2 regions of the Paraburkholderia fungorum genome follow, and region 2 is predicted to be linked to the other one. Evidence: riboswitches for the same ligand, from Rfam matches in the RefSeq annotation. Region 2 holds a riboswitch; the other holds the start of a gene.
The links. Region 2 has a riboswitch for manganese ahead of mntP (manganese efflux pump MntP). Riboswitches for the same ligand answer to the same signal wherever they lie in the genome.
Positions count from the first base shown of each region.

Region 1 (4,380 bases), on a different contig from region 2:
GATGTCGATGCTGCCGCCCACCGAGCCGCGTCCCGCGTACACCGAGTCGGGACCTTTGACGACGCTGATGTTTTCGACGTCGAAGGTCTCGCGGTTTTGCACGCCCGAATCCCGCATGCCGTCGACGAAAATTGAGTTGCGCGATTCGAAGCCGCGGATCACCGGACGATCCGCCGAAGGATTCGCCGCCGCATCGCCGCCGAGGAAGGTGATGCCCGGCACGGTGCGCAGCGCGTCGGTGAAGGTCGAGACGTTCTTTTCCTTGAGCACCTCCTGCGGGATGACCGTGATCGAGCGCGGCGTGTCGATGAGCGGCGAGGTGAATTTGTACGAAGACAGCGATTTCGTCTGCAGGTCCGACGGGGCCGACGAAGTCACTTTCACTGCGGGGAGCGTGGCGTCGGTGGCGGTGCTGCCTGCGTTGCTGGAGGGGGGCGAAGCCGCCGTTGTGGAAGCCGGGGAGGGCGGCGTGGCGGGCGTCGCCTGCGCGTGGACGGCGGTGGTCGCGAAAAATCCGGAGCAATACAAGGCTGTAACGGACGCGATCGTGCGCATCCTGAACTGGGCGGAAGATGTCATGGCGTGTAGTCAGTTTTCGACGGTCCACTGCCTGACAACTCATGACCGTTCGTTAGAGGCGCCAGGCGTGGATTCGGTAATTGCAAATAGTCATGATTCGCATTTGCGGTTATGGATTGTAAAAATCAGAAAGCATGTTGTAAATGCGTGCTGGGGAAACGCAAACAAATTGTTGGAATTTGGTAAACGGGTGGATTGTTAAGGGAACGTTAAGGTTGGGTGTGGTTGTGGATGGTTGCCTGCCTGGGTGGGTTGGCGCGCTAGTCGGCCGTCTGGTGTTGGTCAAAATGGGCATAGCGGTCGCGCACCAGCGCCGGGCCAAAATCCGGGTAGCGCTCGCGAATGATCGTCAGCGCGCGTACTGACAGGCCGTCGTCGAGCTTGCGGTTGCCCGGGCGGCCACGCCTGCCAGATACCACACCAGAGGGGCCATGTTCGCGATACCGGATCACCAGCCGCTCGATCTGGCGAACACTCAGTCCAAGGCGCTCGGCCGCACGGCCGGGCTTCAGCCCCATCTCCACGATCGCCTGAACCATCTTTAGCCGGTCGAATTCGCGCATGTTCAGTGTCACCAGTTCGGTTTGACGCATGCTGGACTCCCGCAGTCTGAGCGCGAGTGTCCAGCATGATGCCAGGTTGCAAAACCCGACATCTGTAAATAGCCAGAACACGACATTAGGGTATAGCCCTTACAGCCTTTATGTTGATAATTTATATTATGTCAAATTAAGACGCAGCCCTGCAGCCCGTCCAGTAATCCCACACCACCTTCAAACTACAATAATCCCAAACCCTCCTTTTCCCATTGCCGATCAACCACTTACCCCAATCCACCACCCACTAGCAGAAACCCCAGACAAACCCGCTAATCCTCCACGCCCCAAGTGCCGTTATCATGCTGGCCAAACCAATACGAAGGAGACAAACGATGCTGAAAAAATGGGCCATTTGCGCCGCGCTTTTTGCCACTGCAGCCGTCGCCTACGCGGACGCAAAATGGGAGGTCGTCAGCCAGAATCCCACCGCGACGTTTTATGTCGACACGGAATCCATCACGCGCACCGGCCAGACGGTGAACGTCTGGACTAAGGCTGTCAACAGCACGCCGCGGATTCAATCCGGTGACCAGATCGCCACTGCCTACGGGCTGGATCACTTCGTCTTCAACTGCGCGGATAAATCCGGCGCGCTCGTGAGTTTCGCCCGGTTCGATCAGACCGGCGCGACCATTCAGTCGCTCGCACGCAAAAAATACGAGATGGAAGCCGTCGCTCCCGACACGCCCATGGCGATCCTCCTGCATCGCGTTTGCCAGTAGCTGCAAAAGTAACGCAGCCAGCCGTTTCGTGAATCGCCAACGCGTTGCTTGCTAAATGCTTTCATCGAAGACGGTTTGTCTGAATCGCCTTGCCTGGGGCGCTGTCAGACCGCTATAATCGGCGCCTCTTCGGGGAGTAGCCGCCTTGGACGAAATGTTCAGGGGCTCGCGTCAACATACTTGGAGCGGTCGTCAGACCGTCCATGGCGCGCGCAGCAATCGCCTGGCAAGACCGATGACTCACACTCCCACCAGCCGGGTCGCGGGAGTGCGTGTCATCGTGATTTGACCGTGCGGCCCGGTTATAACAAACCCCATGCAATCATTCCTCGTATCCACAAGCGTTGTCGGTCTCGCTGAGATCGGCGACAAGACCCAGTTGCTGTCTCTGGTTCTTGCGGCGCGCTATCGCAAACCTATCCCTATCGTGCTCGGCGTGTTCGTCGCGACGCTGATCAATCACGGCTTCTCGGGTGCGCTCGGCGCGTGGCTTGCCAGCATCATCAGGCCGGAAATCATGAACTGGGCCGTGGTGGCGTCTTTCGCGGTCATGGCCGTGTGGATCCTGATTCCGGACAAGCTCGATGATGCCGACGCTCTACCCGTCAAAGATTCAATGGGCGTGTTCGGAACAACGGCAATCACGTTCTTCATCGCGGAAATGGGTGACAAGACCCAGATCGTGACGGTGGCGCTTGCGGCGCGATTCCACGAATTCTTCGGCGTCGTGGCGGGCACGACGCTCGGCATGATGCTGGCGAACGTCCCGGTTATCTATCTTGGCCACAAGTTTGCCGACCGCTTGCCGACCAAAGCGGTTCATATCCTGGCGGCGCTTATTTTCGTGGTACTCGGCGGGCTCGCACTGCGCACGGCGCTGTATCCGGAAACTCACTCGATGTTCTGATCTTCCGGCGTGACGTGACGGCTCCCGTGGATTAGCGGAAGCCGTCACGCAGAACTTGCAGCGCGAGAAAACCGTTTACATCGGCGGAGCGACGCCGTCCTTTTCCACGACCACGCGTTGCGCGACGAAGGTGCCTTGCGACGCGGGCGTGGCGACCACAAACACTTTCTTGCCGGCGGTCAGGTCGGTGCGCGCGGCCGACGTGAACGTGACGATGGGCACATTCGCGGGGACCGTCACCGTGTTGTTGCCGCCCTTGTACGACAGCTTCAGATCGCGGCCGCTGGTGCCCTGAACGACCGTGTCGACGTTCGCGTTGGTCATCGAGCTATTCGGGCCGAGATCCCAGTCATAGTGCCCTTCCCCCGTGCCGCGCGCGGATTCCGGGAACACCACCACTTCGGTCGCCGTCAGCTTGCCGTCAGTGCCAGTCGTCGCGGCCGTGCCGACGAAAGAGCCCTGTTTAATATCGGACAGTTGCATGGCCTTGACGGCGGACACGGTGACCGTCGGCTTGAGGTCGATCGACACGGTGTCGCCGCTGCGGCGGTGCACCTTCAGCACGTCGCCGTCAAGCGAAACGATATCGCCGCGAATGCGCGATGGTTTGACCGCCGGGGTCTGCGCGAGCGCGACGCCGCTAATAGCCAGCGTTACGAGAGTAACGCCGAGATTCAGACGAATAGACATGGATGCTCCGTAAAAAACCGTTGGTTTGACCTGCGACTAAAGAAAAAAGACTGAAGACCGGTGAACCTCAGGAACCGCCGAACCAGTTGTAGCCCTGGTTCTCCCAGTAGCCACCGGGGTATTCGTTCGTCACGCTGATCGCGACGATATGTTTCGGATTCTTGTAGCCGAGTTTCGTCGGCATGCGCAGCTTCATCGGAAAGCCGTACTTCGGTGGCAAAACCTGGCCGTCGTAGGTCAGGGTCAGAAGCGTCTGCGCGTGTAGCGCGGTCGGCATGTCGATACTGGTCGAGTAGTTATCGGCGCAATGAAACGCGACGTAGCGGGCCGTGGTATCGGCGCCAGAGCGTCTGAGAAAATCGGCGAAACGCACGCCTCCCCATTTGCCGATCGCGCTCCACCCTTCTATGCAGATGTGCCGCGTAATCTGACTTTCCTGCGGCAACGCGCGCAATTCTTCGAGCGTCCACACACGCTTTCCATGCGCGAGGCCGTTCACCTCGAGCCGGTATGTCGCGGGATCGACCTCGGGTACATCGTCGATGTCGTAGAACGCGTTGAACGGAAACGGCCGCGTGATCATCGACTCCGGATAGGTCGGCGCCATTTCGTTCGGGTTGAACAGCAGAGCCTGCACGTCGTCATTGAAGAACGACATTTTGCGCAGCATCGTGTTCACCGATTTGTCATTGGACAGGTCGCAACCCGACAGCATCGCAATGCCGCCGAGCGTGAGAATCCGTTTTCCGAGCAGCCTGCGAGCGGGATCTTTCAGTTCGCGGCTCGCATCCTTGATGATGGCTTCGGCGTGAGATGAAAAAATCGCGGCCGGCTTTTTAGCCTGTTTTCTGAACGTCATGGTTACCGTCCGCGAATCATCAGA
Region 1 is NZ_FNKP01000002.1:1,268,428-1,272,807, forward strand. Features, by position in the region: gene BLS41_RS21600 (TonB-dependent receptor) at 1-270, opposite strand, end outside; gene BLS41_RS39655 (hypothetical protein) at 281-781, shown strand; gene BLS41_RS21605 (helix-turn-helix domain-containing protein) at 840-1,172, opposite strand; gene BLS41_RS21610 (surface-adhesin E family protein) at 1,511-1,900, shown strand; yybP-ykoY riboswitch at 2,025-2,204, shown strand; gene BLS41_RS21615 (TMEM165/GDT1 family protein) at 2,217-2,807, shown strand; gene BLS41_RS21620 (hypothetical protein) at 2,883-3,497, opposite strand; gene BLS41_RS21625 (molybdopterin-dependent oxidoreductase) at 3,565-4,356, opposite strand; gene BLS41_RS21630 (cytochrome b/b6 domain-containing protein) at 4,359-4,380, opposite strand, start outside.
Region 1: linked by a shared signal. The riboswitch ahead of BLS41_RS21615 (TMEM165/GDT1 family protein) and the one ahead of mntP (manganese efflux pump MntP) in region 2 are both predicted to bind manganese.

Region 2 (4,380 bases):
GCGAAGCGTGCAATGCGGTGAGGGCAGTTTGCGTGTCGGTCGCGCGTTGATGGCTGGCGAGCGGACCGAAGCAGAGGTCCGCTACGTGTCGTGTCACGACCGCGTTGCATAGCGCAAACGCGCATGCCGCTCAGCGCCACTGAACATGGCCCGAGCGGCATCCGCAGAGCGACGTTAGCCGCGCTTCGCCGCCGCCCGTTCCACCAGCCGCGCCGACAAAAACCGGTGCTCGGCCGAAAACAGCCGCCGGTACGTCAGCAGCACCGCGCCCACTGTCCCCAACGCGGACGACGCCGCAATCAGAAACATGATCACGATCTGATACCGGACCGCCTGCAACGGCGACTGACCCGCCAGCACCTGACCGGTCATCATGCCGGGCAGGCTGACCACGCCGACCACCGCCATCTGGTTCAGCGTCGGCATCATCCCCGCTCGCACCGCCTGACGCGCCGGCGCCTGCGCCGCTTCCCAGCGGGTCGCACCGAGCGCCAGCGCCATGTCGACACGATCGCGCCGCGCGGTCAGCTCCTCGGTCATCCGTTCGATTCCGAGCGACACGCCCGTCAGCGTATTGCCGAGAATCATTCCGAGGATCGGAATCGCGTATTGCGGCTCGTACCACGGGTGAATGCGGATCACGACGAACAGCCCGACCGCCGCCACCAGCCACGAACTGACCCAGATCGACAGCACACTGTCCGCGCGCTGCCCGGCGTAAGTGCGGCTGCCGCGATTCGCACCCGCGAACCCGGCGATCAGCGTCATCAGGATCATCAGCGGCAGCACGACGAACCAGTGGTCGTAGCGGAACACCCAGCCGAGCACATAGCCGATGGCCAGCAACTGGACCACGGTGCGCACCGCCGCCCACGCAAGCTTGCGCTCCAGATCGAGCTTCAGCGCCACCGACACCACGCCGTTCACGACGATCAGCAGCGCGGCAATCGCGACGTCCCAGAGACTCAGGTTTTGCAGGGTCATCGTGTGGCCTCCTCGTGCGCGGGCGAGGGCGCCGCGCTTTCGTCCAGCACGCCTGCACGCATGGTCAGATGGCGCTCGCTCATGCGCGCGGCCTGGGCCGGATCGTGCGAGACCCACATCGACGCGTGACGTGACGGATCGGCGTCAAACCACGCCTTCACCAGACCTTCGATCGCCTGCGACGACTCGGGATCGAGCGACGCGGTCGGCTCGTCGAGCAGCAGCACTTCGGGCGTCAGTTGCAGCACGCGGATCAGCGCGGCGATCTGCGCTTCACCGCCGGAGAGTTCGCTCGCGCGCTGGTCGAGAAAGTTTGCGCTGCGGCCGGCCTGCACCGCGAGGCTCGCCGCCCGCGCGCGATCGAAGCGCACGTCGCGATAAGTGCGCAACTCGAACGGATAGCGAAGGTTGTCTTCGACCGTGCCGTCGAGCAATGCGGGCCGCTGCCGGATATACGCGACGTTGCGCCGATAGCGTGGAATCGCCGCGCGCTCGACCGGCGCGCCGTGCCACAGCACGCGCCCGGCATCGAGCGGATCGAGCAGCGCGAGCGCGCGCAGAAACACGCTCTTGCCCGAGCCGGACGGCCCGGTGATGGCGACGCGATCACCCGCGCGCAACGCGAAGGTAGTGGGCTGCAACAGCGTCTGGTCGCGCTGTGGATCGCGCCGGACGATGCCGTCGGCGAGAACAAGGGGGACGTCGGTCATGAGTGGGATCGTAGCGGCGTAGTGGGGGCACTGCGCCATCTATCTAACCGCTCGGCGAGCCGCCGTCAATAGACGTGCGGCCGATGAGCCCTCAGCGGACCGGAAACTCAGCCGATGATCTGAAGGTGTTCCGCCAGAATCGTGCAGCCGATCGCGATCAGCACGACGCCGCCCGCCATCTCCGCGCGCCTGCCGGCCACGTGACCGATGACCCGTCCGAGCAGCACGCCGATGGTCACCATCAGCGTGGTGGCGAGTCCGATTGCAGCGGCCGTGGAGTAAATGTTGACGTCGACGAACGCGAGGCCCGCGCCGACCGCCATCGCGTCGATGCTCGTTGCGAAGCCGGTGACGGCCAGCAGCCAGAACGAATGGGTCACGGGTTTTTCCTCTTCAGCCTGCGGCGTGCGGAAGCCGTTGCGCACCATGCGCGCGCCGAGCACGAGCAGCAGCGCGAACGCGATCCAGTGATCCCACGCGGATACGTATTGCGCCGCCGCCTTGCCGAGGAACCAGCCGATCAGCGGCGTGAGCGCCTCGATGGCACCGAAGATAAGCCCGGTGCGCAGCGCTTCGCGCCAGTGCGGACGATGCAGCGTCGCGCCTTTGCCGATGGCGGCTGCGAAGGCGTCGGTGGACATGGCGAAAGCGAGGAACAGTGTGGCGACAGGATTCATGACAGGAGTGGCTCGAGGTCCATGGTCGGGCGGAAAACCGCGACACACCGCCGCGCCCGACCGGTCGCGTGATGTGTCGATGGTCTTGCCAACCTGACGGCTACCTGCACCACGGTCTGCGCGACCGAGAATGTTGATGCAGGCGCTTCTGGGTAGAAGCCGGCTACTCCCCAAAGACAGGGCGCAAGCTTAACACGTCAGAAAGCATTCTGTAATAAATAGCCTGTGTTGACGGGGGGTTTGCGTGAAGGGCTATTTGACGAGATCGTCCAGACGTTCGTCGTCGATACCGGCGGGTTCGAGGTGCGCGGTGACATCGGCGGACTGGAACAGTTGCTGGACCGCTTTTTCCGCGTTGTCGCTGATCGTGTGGCCCTCGTTGACCGTGAGCGAGCCTTCCACTTCGACGTGGAACTCGACGAACACGCGGTCGCCGCCGTCGCGCGTGCGGATATCGTGCACGTTCTGCACGCCGTCGCAGCCTCGCACTGCCGCCTCGATACGCTCGCGGTCGGGCATGTCCAGCTCACGGTCGAGCAACTGCACCAACGCCTGCGCGGCCATGCCTCGCGCGTTCCACAGCATGTACAACGAGATGACGATGGCGCCGGTCGCATCGGCGCGCGACCAGTCGAGAAAATGGTCGAGCAGCAGCGCGGCCAGCACCGTCAGGTTGACGGCGACATCGGTCGCATAGTGCGCGCGATCGGCGGCAATGGCGGTGGAGCCGGTGCGCCTGACCACCAGCGTCTGCATGCCGACAAGTCCGGCTGCGGCCAGCGAGCTGCCCACGATCACCGCAATGCCGAAGCCGGTCTGATTCAGCGGCTGCGGATCGAAGAAGCGGCGTGTCGATTCGATGCCGAGTCCGACCGCCGCGCCAGCCAGCAGCAGCGCCTGAACGAAGGCCGCGATCGCTTCGGCTTTGCCGTGTCCATAGCGATGACCTTGATCGACCGGACGCGCCGCATAGCGGACGCCTGCAAAGGTCACCGACGAAGCGAGGACATCGACGAGGCCATCGGCGGCGGAGGTCAGCAGCGAGATGGAGCCCGTGGCGAGCCACGCCCATACCTTGACGACGACGAGAATCAGCGCGACCGCCAGAGCAACGATGGAGGCCATGCGGCGGAGTGCTTCATCGGACATGCGTTCGGACATCGTTGCGGGCTTCGGTCGTGGCGATAGGCGAATGAGACCACGCTTTGCGGGTCAATGGATAGGCCTGTGAAGGAGTGCAGGTCACGCTTGTAGAAACAAAAAAGGTTGAAGCAGTCAGCCGCTTCAACCTTTGTCTGGGCATGCCGTAATCAGCCAGCCTTGCGGATCGGCGCAAAGCGCCGCTTGCCGAGCACCGGCGTCAAACGCCGGAAACGCTCCCGCTTATGTTCTTCTTCGAAATGGCTCAGCGACGGTTTGACCAGATCGCTGCGCGACACGATTCCCACGAGGCGCATGCTCTTGCGATCTTCGACCACCGGCAGCCGTTCGAGATTGTGGACGGCCAGTCTTGTTGCAACGAGACGGCAGGTTTCGGAAGGCAACGCGTAGGTGGGGCTCATCTGCGCGAAGACGTCGGCGAGAAGTGCGGCGCGTTTGACTTCTGCGTTTTCCCGGCAGAATTGCTCGAGCAGCGCCCGATCGGCCACGCCGATCACCGCGTCATCACGCAAGACGGGATACGCGCGGCGCGTCTGATTTGCGCCGAAAAACTTCTGCAAGGTTTCGCCGACCGTCGCGCCTGCGTCGATCGAATCGACGGTGGGCGTCATCACTTCGTCGACGAAGTGACGCTCGAGCGGATCGACCCCGTACTCGCGATAGATGTGATAACCACGGCGCGCGATTTTCTCCGTCATGATCGAGCGGCGCATCACGACGGCCGAAAAGCCGTGTGCGATCAGCGTGGCGGTCAGCAGCGGCAGCAGCGCGTTGGCGTCGTGAGTCAGGCCGAAGGTGAACACGATCGCGGTCAGCGGTGCGCCAAGCGTTGCGCCGAGCGTCGCGGC
Region 2 is NZ_FNKP01000001.1:1,948,567-1,952,946, forward strand. Features, by position in the region: gene BLS41_RS08625 (ABC transporter permease) at 175-984, opposite strand; gene BLS41_RS08630 (ABC transporter ATP-binding protein) at 981-1,694, opposite strand; gene mntP (manganese efflux pump MntP) at 1,802-2,371, opposite strand; yybP-ykoY riboswitch at 2,389-2,555, opposite strand; gene BLS41_RS08640 (cation diffusion facilitator family transporter) at 2,624-3,496, opposite strand; gene BLS41_RS08645 (chloride channel protein) at 3,682-4,380, opposite strand, start outside.